Regions from separate parts of the Inquilinus sp. OTU3971 genome, predicted to be linked through region 1. Evidence: predicted binding sites of a transcription regulator. Region 1 holds the regulator's gene; the other holds the start of a gene.

Region 1 (5,854 bases):
GGCGGCGTGCTGGCCGGGCTGCCGGACAATTTCGAGGCCACCCGCTACCACTCGCTGACCATCGCGCCCGAGAGCATGCCCGACAGCCTGGAGGCCACGGCCTGGACCGCGGACGGGGTGATCATGGCGCTGCGGCACAAGACCCTGCCGATCCATGGCGTGCAGTTCCATCCGGAGAGCATCGCCTCGCAATACGGCCACAAGATCCTGCAGAACTTCCTGGCCATCGCCGAGCGGCGGAACGCGGCATGACGACCGAGATGCGACCCTTCATCGCCAAGGCCGCGCTGGGCCAGCCGCTGGACGCCGCCACCGCCCGTGCCGCCTTCGAGATCATCATGTCCGGCGAGGCGACGCCGGCGCAGATCGGCGGCTTCCTGATGGCGCTGCGCGTCCGCGGTGAGACGCCGGAGGAGATCGCCGCCGCCGCCCGGGTGATGCGCGACAAGGCCGTGACCATCGACGCGCCGGACGGCGCCATCGACTGCTGCGGCACCGGCGGCGACAATTCCGGCTCCTTCAACGTCTCGACCGCCGTCTCCTTCGTCCTGGCCGGCGCCGGCGTGCCGGTGGCCAAGCACGGCAACCGCGCCGCCTCCAGCCTGACCGGCGCAGCGAACGTGCTGACCGAGCTCGGCGTCAATGTCGAGGCGCCGCCGGAGGTGATGCGCGAGGCGCTGTGGGAGGCCCAGATCGGCTTCCTGTTCGCGCCGCTGTATCACAGCGCCATGCGCCATGTCGGCCCGGCGCGGCAGGAGCTGGGCACCCGCACCATCTTCAACCTGCTCGGGCCCCTGGCCAACCCGGCCGGGGTGAAGCGCCAGCTGCTCGGCGTCTTCGCCGAGGCCTGGGTCGAGCCGGTGGCCCAGGCGCTGAACCAGCTGGGCAGCGAGACCGCCTGGGTGGTGCATGGCAGCGACGGCCTCGACGAGATGACCACCACCGGCCCGACCGCGGTGGCGGAGCTGCGTGGTGGCCAGATCCGGCGCCTGACCGTGACGCCGGAAGATGCCGGGCTGCGCCGCGCGGTCCCGGAGGACCTCAAGGGCGGCGATCCGGCGACCAACGCCGCCGCCCTGCGCGCCGTGCTGGGCGGGGCGCACGGCGCCTATCGCGACATCGTGCTGCTGAATGCCGCAGCCTGCTTCATCGTCGCCGACCGGGTCTCTACACTGCCCGACGGCGCCGCCCTCGCGGCCCGCATCATCGACGACGGCTCGGCCGCCCATGTCCTCGAGCGGCTGGCCCGGATCACGAGCCAGGGAACGGCATGAGCGACACCCTCACCCGCATCGTCGCCGACAAGCGCCGGCACATCGAGGCCCGCAAGGCGGCGGTGCCCGCGGCGGAGATCGGCCGCTTGGCCGACCGGGCCGCGCCGCCGCGCGGCTTCGTCGCGGCGCTGCGCCGGGCCCAGGCGGAAGGCCGCTACGGCCTGATCGCCGAGATCAAGAAGGCCTCGCCGTCGAAGGGGCTGATCCGCCCGGATTTCGACCCGCCCGCCCTCGCCCGCGCCTATCGCGACGGCGGCGCCAGCTGCCTGTCGGTGCTGACCGACATGCCTTACTTCCAGGGCGCCGACGAATACCTGACCGCCGCCCGCAACGCCGTCGAGCTGCCGGTGCTGCGCAAGGACTTCATGGTCGACCCCTATCAGGTCGTCGAGGCCCGGGCGCTGGGCGCCGACTGCATCCTCTTGATCATGGCGGCGCTGGACGACGCCACCGCCCGCGAGCTGGAGCAGGCGGCGATCGACGCCGGCATGGACGTGCTGGTCGAGGTGCATGACGCGGCCGAGCTGGACCGGGCGCTGAAACTGCGCTCGCCGCTGCTCGGCATCAACAACCGCAACCTCAAGACCCTGCAGGTCGACCTCGCCACCACGGAGGCTCTGGCGGCCCATGTGCCGGGCGACCGGTTGCTGGTCTCCGAGAGCGGCCTGTTCACGCCAACCGACCTGGCCCGGATGGCCCGCGCCGGCGCCACCACCTTCCTGATCGGCGAAAGCCTGATGCGGCACGACGACGTCGCCGCCGCCACCCGTGCGCTGCTGACGCCGGACGCGAGATCCTCGGCGGCATGACCGGCGAGCTGACCCATTTCGATTCGGCCGGCCAGGCGCGCATGGTCGACGTCTCCGCCAAGGAGGCGACGGTGCGGGTGGCGCGGGCCGGCTGCCGGGTGGAGATGAAGCCGGAGACGCTGGCGCTGATCGCTTCCGGCGGCCATGCCAAGGGCGACGTGCTGGGCATCGCCCGCATCGCCGGCATCATGGCCGCCAAGCGCACGTCCGACCTGATCCCGCTGTGCCACCCGCTGCCGCTGTCCAGCGTCGAGCTGGCGCTGCGCTGCGATGCCGAGCACAGCCGGGTCGAGATCGAGGCCACGGTCAAGGTCACCCACCGCACCGGGGTGGAGATGGAGGCGCTGACCGCCGCCTCGGTCGCCGCCCTGACCGTCTACGACATGTGCAAGGCGGTCGACCGCGGCATGGTCGTGACCGACCTGCGGCTGCTGCACAAATCCGGCGGGCGGTCAGGCACTTACGAGGCCCAGACATGATCCCGGTCGCCGAGGCCCGCGCCCGCATCCTCGCCGCCTTCGCCGCCCTGCCGGCCGAGACCGTGCCCCTGCCCGCCGGGCTGGGCCGGATCCTGGCCGAGCCAGTGGCGGCGCGGCTGACCCAGCCGCCGCTCGACGTCTCGGCCATGGATGGCTGGGCGGTGCGGGCCGCCGATGTCGCGACCGTCCCGGCGACGCTGCGGCGGATCGGTGAGGTCCCGGCCGGCGGCCGCTTCGAGGGCGCGGTCGGCCCGGGCCAATGCGTCCGCATCTTCACCGGCGCGCCGCTGCCGGACGGCGCCGATGCCGTGGTGCTGCAGGAGGACACCGACGCCGACGGCGACCGGGTCACGGTGCGCGAGGGCGTCGCCGCCGGCCGCCATGTGCGCAAGGCCGGGCTGGATTTCCGCACCGGCGACGTGCTGCTGCAGCCGGGCCGGCGCCTGACCGCGCGCGACATCGGCATCGCCGCCTCGACCAACCATCCCTGGCTGCATGTGCGCCGCCGGCCGCGCGTGGCGGTGCTGGCGACCGGCGACGAGATCGTGCTGCCGGGCGAGGCGCTGGGGCCGAGCCAGATCGTCAGCTCCAACTCCCATGCCCTGGCCGCGCTGATCCGCAGCTGCGGCGGCGAGCCGGTCGATCTCGGCATCGCCCGCGACAATGCCGACTCCCTGGCGGCGCTGGCCGCCGGCGCCCGCGGTGCCGACCTGATCGTCACCACCGGCGGCGCCTCGGTCGGCGAGCATGACCTGATCCGCTCGGTGCTCGGCGAGCGCGGCCTGGCGCTCGACTTCTGGACCATCGCCATGCGGCCGGGCAAGCCGCTGATGTTCGGCCGGCTCGGCGACACGCCGTTGCTCGGCCTGCCCGGCAACCCGGTCTCGACCATGGTCTGCGGCTGGCTGTTCCTGCGCCCGGTGCTGTGGGCCCTGCAGGGGGCCGAGGCGCCGGAGAACCGCGTCGCCGCGACACTGGGCCGCGACCTGCCGGCCAATGACCGGCGCGAAGATTACCTGCGGGCGCGGATCGAACGGACAGATTCCGGTTATGTCGCCACTCCGTTCCCGACCCAGGACAGCTCGATGCTGTCGCTGCTGGCCGCGGCCGACGGGCTGGTGATCCGCCCGCCCCATGCGCCGGCCGCGGCGCGCGGCGAGCCGGTCGAGGCGGTGCTGTTCGGCGACGGGATCTGACCCGGCGATCGTTACAAGGAAGTAAAGAACCGAGAGTGCCGCAGTTAGGCGCTTGTGTTTTTGTTTTGTTCCTCCTAATGTTCTCTCCAGGGATTCGGCCGCGCCGCGGCCCCTGCCAACGGAGGATGCCTTGCTGACGCGAAAGCAACAGGAGTTGTTGTTGTTCGTTCACCGCCGTCTGGAGGCGGACGGCGTCAGTCCTTCCTTCGACGAGATGAAGGACGCGCTGGCCCTGAAGTCGAAATCGGGCATCCATCGACTGATCACCGGGCTCGAGGAGCGCGGTTTTATTCGGCGGCTGCCGCATCGGGCCCGGGCGCTGGAGGTGCTCAAGCTGCCGGATTGCCTGAAGTCGGACGCGCCGGCCGGGTCGCCGGCCGAGGATGACAACGTTGTCCCCTTCCGGCCCGTGCGCTCCGACGTCGCCCTGCCCGGCCGCAAGCTGGAGCGCGCCGATCTCAGCAACCCCGAGCTCGGCGTCCGCCTGCCGCTCTACGGCCGGATCGCCGCCGGCATGCCGATCGAGGCGCTGCGCGACCATTCCAACTATGCCGAGGTGCCGGCCTCGCTGCTTGGCCCGGGTGAGCACTACGCCCTGGAGGTCGCCGGCGACAGCATGGTCGAGGCCGGGATCCTGGACGGCGACACCGTCATCATCAAGCGCTGCGACGCGGCCGATCCCGGCGTCATCGTCGTCGCCCTGGTCGACGACAACGAGGTGACGCTGAAGCGGCTGCGCAAGAAGGGCGCCTCGATCGGGCTGGAGGCCGCCAACTCCGCCTATGAGACCCGCTACCTGCCCTCCGATCGCGTCCGCATCCAGGGGCGACTGATCGGGCTGCTGCGGACCTATTCGTAAGCCCTTGCGCGCCCTCTCCGGGCGGATCGTGACCGCGTGAGGCGCTCCAACAGCGGCCGGCCCGGGCACCGGGCAACCGGTGCCGAGCGGGCCACGGCGCAACAGGTCGCGGAAGCGGCCGGCGTGTCGATCTCCGCCGTCTCCCGCACCTTCACCAAGGATGCCAGCGTCTCGCCCCGGATGCGGGCCCGCGTCCTGGCGGCGGCGGAGGCGCTGGGCTACCGCCCCAACCGGCTGGCGCGCAGCCTGATGACCGGCCGGACCGAGCTGGTCGGGCTGGTCTCGAGCCATTTCGCCAACCCCGCCTTCATGGACGTGTTCGACCTGTTCACGCGGGAGCTGCAGCGCCGTGGGCTGCGGCCGCTGATCGCCAACCTGTCGGAGGATGGCGGCGCCGACTCCGCCCTCGACATGATGCTGCAATACAGCGTCGATGCGGTGCTGATCGCCACCTCCGCGCCGCCGGAGGGCTTCGCCGATTCCTGCGCCCGCGCCGGGCTGCCGGTGGTGCATGTGTTCGGCCGGGCGGAGGCGGCTGTGCCGGCGGTGACGGTCGACAATGTCGCGGGCGGGCGGCTGGTCGCCGAGGCGATGCTGGCGCGCGGCCTGCAGCAATTGGCCTTCCTCGGCGGGGCCGGGACCGATTCGTCGTCGATCGACCGCGCCGCGGGTTTTTTGAGCGGGCTGGAAGCGGCAGGTCTGCGGCCCCTGGCCGTGGAGTTCGCCGGCGACTATTCGCATGAGCATGGCCGCAGCGGCATGCACGCCCTGCTCGACCGGCATCGGCCGCAGGCGGTGTTCTGCGGCGACGACATCCTGGCGCTCGGCGCCTTCGACGCCTGCCGCGAGCGCGGCCTCGCCGTGCCACAGGAGATCGGCATCGTCGGCTTCGACGACATGACGCTGGCCGCCTGGCCCGCCTATCGCCTGACCACGGTCCGCCAGCCGATGGCCGAGATGGTGCGCCACGCCATCGACCAGATCGCCGCCCGCCTGGCCGATCCCGACCACCCGATCCAGGGCCGGCTGTTCGACATCCGCCTGGTCGAGCGCGACAGCCTCTAGGCGCCGGTCCGCAGCCCTTCCAGAGACCGCCTCAGCTGCCGGGCGCAGGCCTCCAACGGAGCCGCGTCCTGTTGCGCCTTGGCCTGGGCCATCGCCCCGGAATAGGCGGCGACGACGAAGGCCGCCAGCTCGTCGGCGTCCGCTTCGGCCAGGTGGCCGGCCGCCTGGTCGG
Region 2 (5,854 bases), on a different contig from region 1:
CGGATCTCCTGGGCCGAGACGTAGAGGTCCTCGGACCGCATCTCGATGTCGGCGGTTTTGGTCAGGACCAACCCGCCGGCGGCCAGCCGCGCCGTCGTGTCATTGGCCGAGGCGCCGGCCAGCGGGGCGAGCAGGGCGGCCAGGCCGAGCGAGAGGGCGGTGAAGGTCGTGGTCACGATCGGCTCCCGGCAGTCGGATCCCGTACTGTTGCGCGCCGGATCGGGTTTTTCCAGGGCGCCGTTCCCGCGGGAACAGAGGGAGGAGAGCGCGTGCCGTAAGCCAAAGGCCTGCTGACCACCAATGTCGCGGAGGCCCTCATGGCTGCGGAGAACGCATCCCTCGACCACGGCGGGGCGGAGACCGGCGCTCCGGCCTCCTGCACCGCGCGGAAGATCGTCACGATCGCCTGGGTAGCGATCCTGCTCGGCTTCGCCATGCAGGCGCTGGTGCTGTCGGCACGGGTCTCGGCCGGGGGACCGATCCCCGGGATCCGGTTCCTGGCCGATCTGGTGCAGGGCATCACCTGGTCCGTCCTGGTCTGCTTCGGCGTCAGCATGGGCACCGTCCTGGTCAAGCTGCGGGCGGTGCTGGCCGGGATCCTGGCCGCGATCTGCACCCCGGTCGCGATCGGCGCGGCCAATGCCGGGCAGAAGGTGATGGCGGCGTCGCTCGGCGCCGTCGGCCAGCCCGCCGCCGTGCCGCTCGTCGTCATCGCCGCGATCAAGGCGGTCGAATACGGCCTGCTGGGCTGGCTGCTGGGGCGGATGGTGGAGCGCGGGGCGAGGGAGGCGGCGCCCTTCCTGCTGGCGGGGGCCGCGACCGGTCTGGTGTTCGGCGGCGCCATCACCGCCCTGACCTGGCAGGCTTTCACAGCCGGCGGTGCCGCGCCCGAACTGCCGCGGATCGTCGGTGTCGGCGTCAACGAGGTGCTGTTCCCGATCGGCTGCGCCCTGGTGATTTTCCTGGCGCAGACCGTCCGCCTGCCGCGCTGACGACCACCCCGGTCACGACCGGTCCGCCGCCCTCGAGAGGCCTCCGGGGCGGCGGTCTTCGTTGCGCGCATGGCCGGTCGGATCGCCGCCACACTCTGATCCCCTTGCGTTCCTGCCCCGTTCGGCGCTATCAGGGCGCCGCATGCCGCAATGTGCCCGACCGGCCGTGATCCGGTGGGCCGCTGCGGCACCCCGATGCTGCGAGGCGAAGCGGCGTCCGGGGGCGACGGATCTTGTGCGGTCGTTAAAAGTCCAACAAAATCAGCGGGTTATAAAACACGATCCGCGCATCGTTTCGATTGTTTCCGTTCCGGCGTCTCCCTATACTCCGCGCCGCTTAGGCTCGGACGAAGGCCGGCACGTCAGACAGTGAGTGGTTGTTGCGATGACAGCGATGCTTCTGCCCCCGGATTATCGGCCGTCGGATGACGAAGACTTCATGAATCCGATGATGCTGGAATATTTCCGGCGCAAGCTTCTGAAGTGGCGGGCCGACCTCCTCGCCGAATCCAACGCGACCCTGAACAGCCTGCAGGATGGCGGTATCCAGGAGCCGGATCTGACCGATCGGGCGTCCGCCGAGACCGACCGTTCGCTCGAGCTCAGGACCCGCGACCGCGAGCGCAAGCTCCTGTCCAAGATCGACTCCGCGATGCGGCGGATCGAGGATGGCTCCTACGGCTTCTGCGAGGAGACGGGCGAGCCGATCGGCGTCAAGCGGCTGGAGGCGCGGCCGACCGCGACCCTCAGCCTCGAGGCGCAGGAGCGCCACGAGCGGCTGGAGCGCACCCACCGCGACGATTGACTGATCCCCACGGCGCCGAGAGGCGCCGTTGTCGTTTGCGTGTCTCGGGCCGAAAGGTGCGGTTCTCGTCTCCGCCTCGCTGCGTGTCCGTGTTAGGGTGGCGGCGAGGGGCTTTCAGATCGAGGGTATTCGATGCTTCGTGGCGCAGCGCTTTTCGCCGCCGTTCTCGCCGTCTCGGGCTGCGGGATCGATCCGGTGACGCCGAAGGAGACCCGCGTCGACTACGCGGGTTTCATCAACAGTGCGGATCAGGCCGCCATCTACGCCAACGCGCAATGCGCCCAGATCAACCGCCTGGCCGTGTTCAAGGTCGAGGACGTGGTCGAGGGCCGCAAGGGGGCGACCTTCCAGTGCCTGCCGGTGCCGAACTGCTATCCGGCCGAAGCGGCGGCGCCGGGGCAGCCGGTGGCGCTGGCGCCGGTTGCGGCCCCTGCTTTCGTGCCGGCCGCCTCCGCCTCGACCGTGCCGGGGCAGCCCTACGCCGTCCCGCCCGCCGCAGCGGCGCGGCTGCCGGGCCCGATCGTGGCCATGGCTCCGGTGTCCTCGGCGCGCGACCGCCGCGCCGCCCGCCGCGCGTCCGGATCGTCGATCGCCGACCAGTCGGACGACACCTACATCCCCTTCGCCGCCGCGCCGGTGGCGGCCGGCGAGCAGCCGCAGCGCGTGCCGTCCTATGAGACGATCAACGTGCCGACCGGCCCGAACCCGGTCTCGGTGGAGGCCCCGGGCCCGTATCCCGAAGGCTCCTACGCCACCGCGGCGGAGCCGAGCTGGCGGCGGGCGGTGACCTGCAAGCCCAACGCCACGCTGCCGCTGGCCGTGGACCGGCTGCCGACCGGCGACGTCTATCCGTTCTGAGGTCCGATCGGACCAGCGCGAAAGGCCGGATCATCCTCTGATCCGGCCTTTAGACGTTGTCAGCCATGCCCTTCCGGAATCGCCCGGATCGGCAGGTGGATGTCGGTGATCAGTTCCGCCGGCGGGGTGCTCCGCGGGTCGTTCATGTACTCCTCGAAGATCGGCGCCTCCGCCGGCTCGGCGCCGCTGGTCGGCAGCCAGGTCCGGTACAGCCAGGCATAGGACCGCTCCAGCTCGGCATAGGGGCCGGTGTGGCGCAGCACCGCATGCGGTCCGCCGGCGACGGTGCGGATCGCGACCTCGCCCTCGCCAGCGACGCCCTCCGGCACCTCCAGGCAGGCATCCGAGCGGAGCTCGGCGGGGGCGACTGCCGCAGGGTCGTCGTAATAGAGGCCCAGGCTGCGGGCCCCCGGGCGCAGCAGCTGGCGGGCGCGGGCCCAGGACATCAGGATGTCGAAGCTGCGGCCGACCTCCATATAGGGGCCGATGTGGCGGACGGCGGCGACGCGGATCGGCGCCAGGCTGCGATAGGTCACGTCGGGCATGGGTGTCTCTCCTTCGGGTGAGTCGAAGGGGAACGACCGGCGCGTGCCGCGATAGGCCCCTGGCGGGCGGCCGTAGCGCTCGGCGAAGGCCCGGCTGAAGGCGGCGGTGCTGCCGTATCCCGCCCGCCGGGCGATGCGGGCCACCGCCGTCTCGCTCTCCAACAGGGTGCCGGCGGCGCGGTGCAGGCGCAGCCGGCGCACCGTGTCCGCCACCGTCTCGCCCAGCAGGTACCGGTAGGCCCGGTGGAAGTGATAGGGCGAGAAGCAGGCCACCTCCGCCAGCCGGCCCAGGTCGATCGGGTCGTCGAGATGGGCGACGATGTGGTCGATCACCCGCTGGATGCGGGCGAGGTGGCGGTCGAGCGTGGCGCCCCTGGGCATCGGTTCGTTCTCCCGGCCTTGGTGTTTGCCCGAAGCGGATTGATCCTGCTTGCGAAGCTGCGGCCGCGGAAGGGGCTATGCGCCTGGGCTCTTGCTCGGCTGGAACAAAACGTGTACAAGAGCTGCATTGACGCGGCGTATGGCGCCATGCAACTGGAAGGGACTGGTGATGTCGACCCCGACTCTCCGCGTTGTGGAAAGAGCCCCGATGGACAAGACCAAGGCGCTGGAAGCCGCCCTGACCCAGATCGAACGCGCCTTCGGCAAGGGGTCGGTGATGAAGTTGGGCGCGCGGCCCCAGGTCGATGCGGAGGTGATCTCGACCGGGTCGCTCGGCCTTGACATCGCGCTCGGCATCGGCGGCCTGCCGAAGGGTCGGATCATCGAGATCTACGGGCCGGAAAGCTCGGGCAAGACCACGCTGGCGCTCCATGCGGTGGCCGAGGCGCAGAAGGCCGGCGGCACCTGCGCCTATATCGATGCGGAGCATGCGCTCGACCCGACCTATGCCCGCAAGCTGGGCGTCAACATCGACGATCTGCTGATCTCGCAACCCGATGCCGGCGAACAGGCGCTGGAGATCACCGACACGCTGGTCCGCTCCGGCGCGATCGACGTGATCATCATCGATTCGGTGGCGGCGCTGGTGCCGCGGGCCGAGCTCGAGGGCGAGATGGGCGACAACCAGCCCGGCCTGCAGGCCAGGCTGATGAGCCAGGCGATGCGCAAGCTCACCGGCTCGATCTCGAAGTCCAACAGCCTGGTCGTCTTCATCAACCAGATCCGGCTGAAGATCGGCGTGATGTTCGGCAATCCGGAGACGACGACGGGCGGCAACGCGCTGAAGTTCTACTCCTCGATCCGGCTCGACATCCGCCGCATCGGCGCGATCAAGGACCGTGAGACCGTCACCGGCAACCAGACCCGGGTCAAGGTGGTGAAGAACAAGATGGCGCCGCCGTTCCGCGCCGTCGAATTCGACATCATGTATGGCGAAGGCATCTCGAAGACCGGTGAGCTGCTCGACCTCGGCGTCCAGGCCGGGGTGGTGGAGAAGTCTGGCGCCTGGTTCTCCTATGACGGCCAGCGCATCGGCCAGGGCCGCGAGAACGCCAAGGTCTTCCTGCGCGACAACCCCGAAGTGGCGAAATCGGTCGAGGCCAAGATCCGGGCCAATGCCGGGCTGGTCTCCGACCGCATGATGACCGCCGGCGGGCCGGAGGGTGGCGGCGACGGCGACGAGTGATCGCTGCCGACGCCTGACCTGACCCATCGTCCGTGATGGAAAGGCCCGGGGTTCCGGGCCTTTTCCGTTACCGGCCGGATCGTGCTATCTCCCCGCCCATGACCGACCTGCCGACCTCCGCTCCGATCGTCACCCGCTTCGCCCCCAGCCCGACCGGCCTGCTGCATGTCGGCAATGTCCGCACCGCGCTGGTCTGCTGGCTCGCCGCCCGCGCCACGGGCGGGCGCTTCCTGTTGCGGCTCGACGACACCGACACCGAGCGGGGCAGCGCCGAATTCGCCGCGGCGATCGAGCAGGATCTGCGCTGGCTCGGCCTCGGCTGGGACGGCTTCGCCCGCCAGTCCGATCGCACCGACCGCTACCGGGCGGCGCAGGATCGGCTGAAGGCGGCCGGCCGGCTCTACCCCTGCTACGAATCGGCGGAGGAGCTGGAGCTCAAGCGCAAGAGCCTCTTGGCCCGCGGCCTGCCGCCGCTCTACGACCGCGCCGCGCTGGCCCTGACCGATTCCGACAGGGCCCGGCTCGAGGCGGAAGGGCATCGGCCGCACTGGCGCTTCAGGATGGCGGATGCGCCGGTCGAATGGGACGACAAGGTCCGCGGCCGGGTCCATTTCAACGGCCGCGACATCTCCGACCCGGTGCTGGTGCGCGAGGACGGGCGGCCGCTCTATCATATCGGCTCGGTGGTCGACGACATCGACATGGGCGTCACCCTGGTGGTGCGCGGCGAGGACCATGTCGCCAATACCGCCATGCACATCCAGCTGGCCGAGGCGCTGGGCGCCGCGCCGCCTTCCTACGCCCATCTCTCGCTGATCGCCGACGCCGAGGGCCACGGCCTGTCCAAGCGGATCGGCAGCCTGTCGCTGCGCAGCCTGCGGCAGGAGGGGATCGAGCCGCTGGCGGTGACCAGCCTGCTGGCCAAGCTCGGCACCTCCGACCCGATCGAGCCGCGGCTCTCGCTCGACGATCTCGTGGCCGAGTTCGACTTCGCCAAATTCTCCCGCACCATTCCGCGCTTCGACCC

Evidence for each region. The regulator LexA, encoded in region 1, represses DNA repair genes until DNA is damaged. The targets are predictions, from matches to a motif close to ATGTTCTANTTTGGTTC.
Region 2: a site for LexA is predicted at 3,684-3,700, ahead of recA (recombinase RecA). Genes of this name have one in related genera too.

The regions. Positions count from the first base shown of each region.
Region 1 is NZ_JASATH010000112.1:19,015-24,868, forward strand. It holds gene AAHM41_RS24855 (anthranilate synthase component II) at 1-252, shown strand, start outside; gene trpD (anthranilate phosphoribosyltransferase) at 249-1,274, shown strand; gene trpC (indole-3-glycerol phosphate synthase TrpC) at 1,271-2,083, shown strand; gene moaC (cyclic pyranopterin monophosphate synthase MoaC) at 2,080-2,562, shown strand; gene AAHM41_RS24875 (molybdopterin molybdotransferase MoeA) at 2,559-3,758, shown strand; gene lexA (transcriptional repressor LexA) at 3,889-4,617, shown strand; gene AAHM41_RS24885 (LacI family DNA-binding transcriptional regulator) at 4,654-5,682, shown strand; gene AAHM41_RS24890 (TetR/AcrR family transcriptional regulator) at 5,679-5,854, opposite strand, start outside.
Region 2 is NZ_JASATH010000163.1:12,050-17,903, forward strand. It holds gene AAHM41_RS30445 (DUF4424 domain-containing protein) at 1-176, opposite strand, end outside; gene AAHM41_RS30450 (hypothetical protein) at 318-992, shown strand; gene dksA (RNA polymerase-binding protein DksA) at 1,378-1,797, shown strand; gene AAHM41_RS30460 (hypothetical protein) at 1,930-2,655, shown strand; gene AAHM41_RS30465 (AraC family transcriptional regulator) at 2,715-3,581, opposite strand; gene recA (recombinase RecA) at 3,751-4,827, shown strand; gene gltX (glutamate--tRNA ligase) at 4,926-5,854, shown strand, end outside.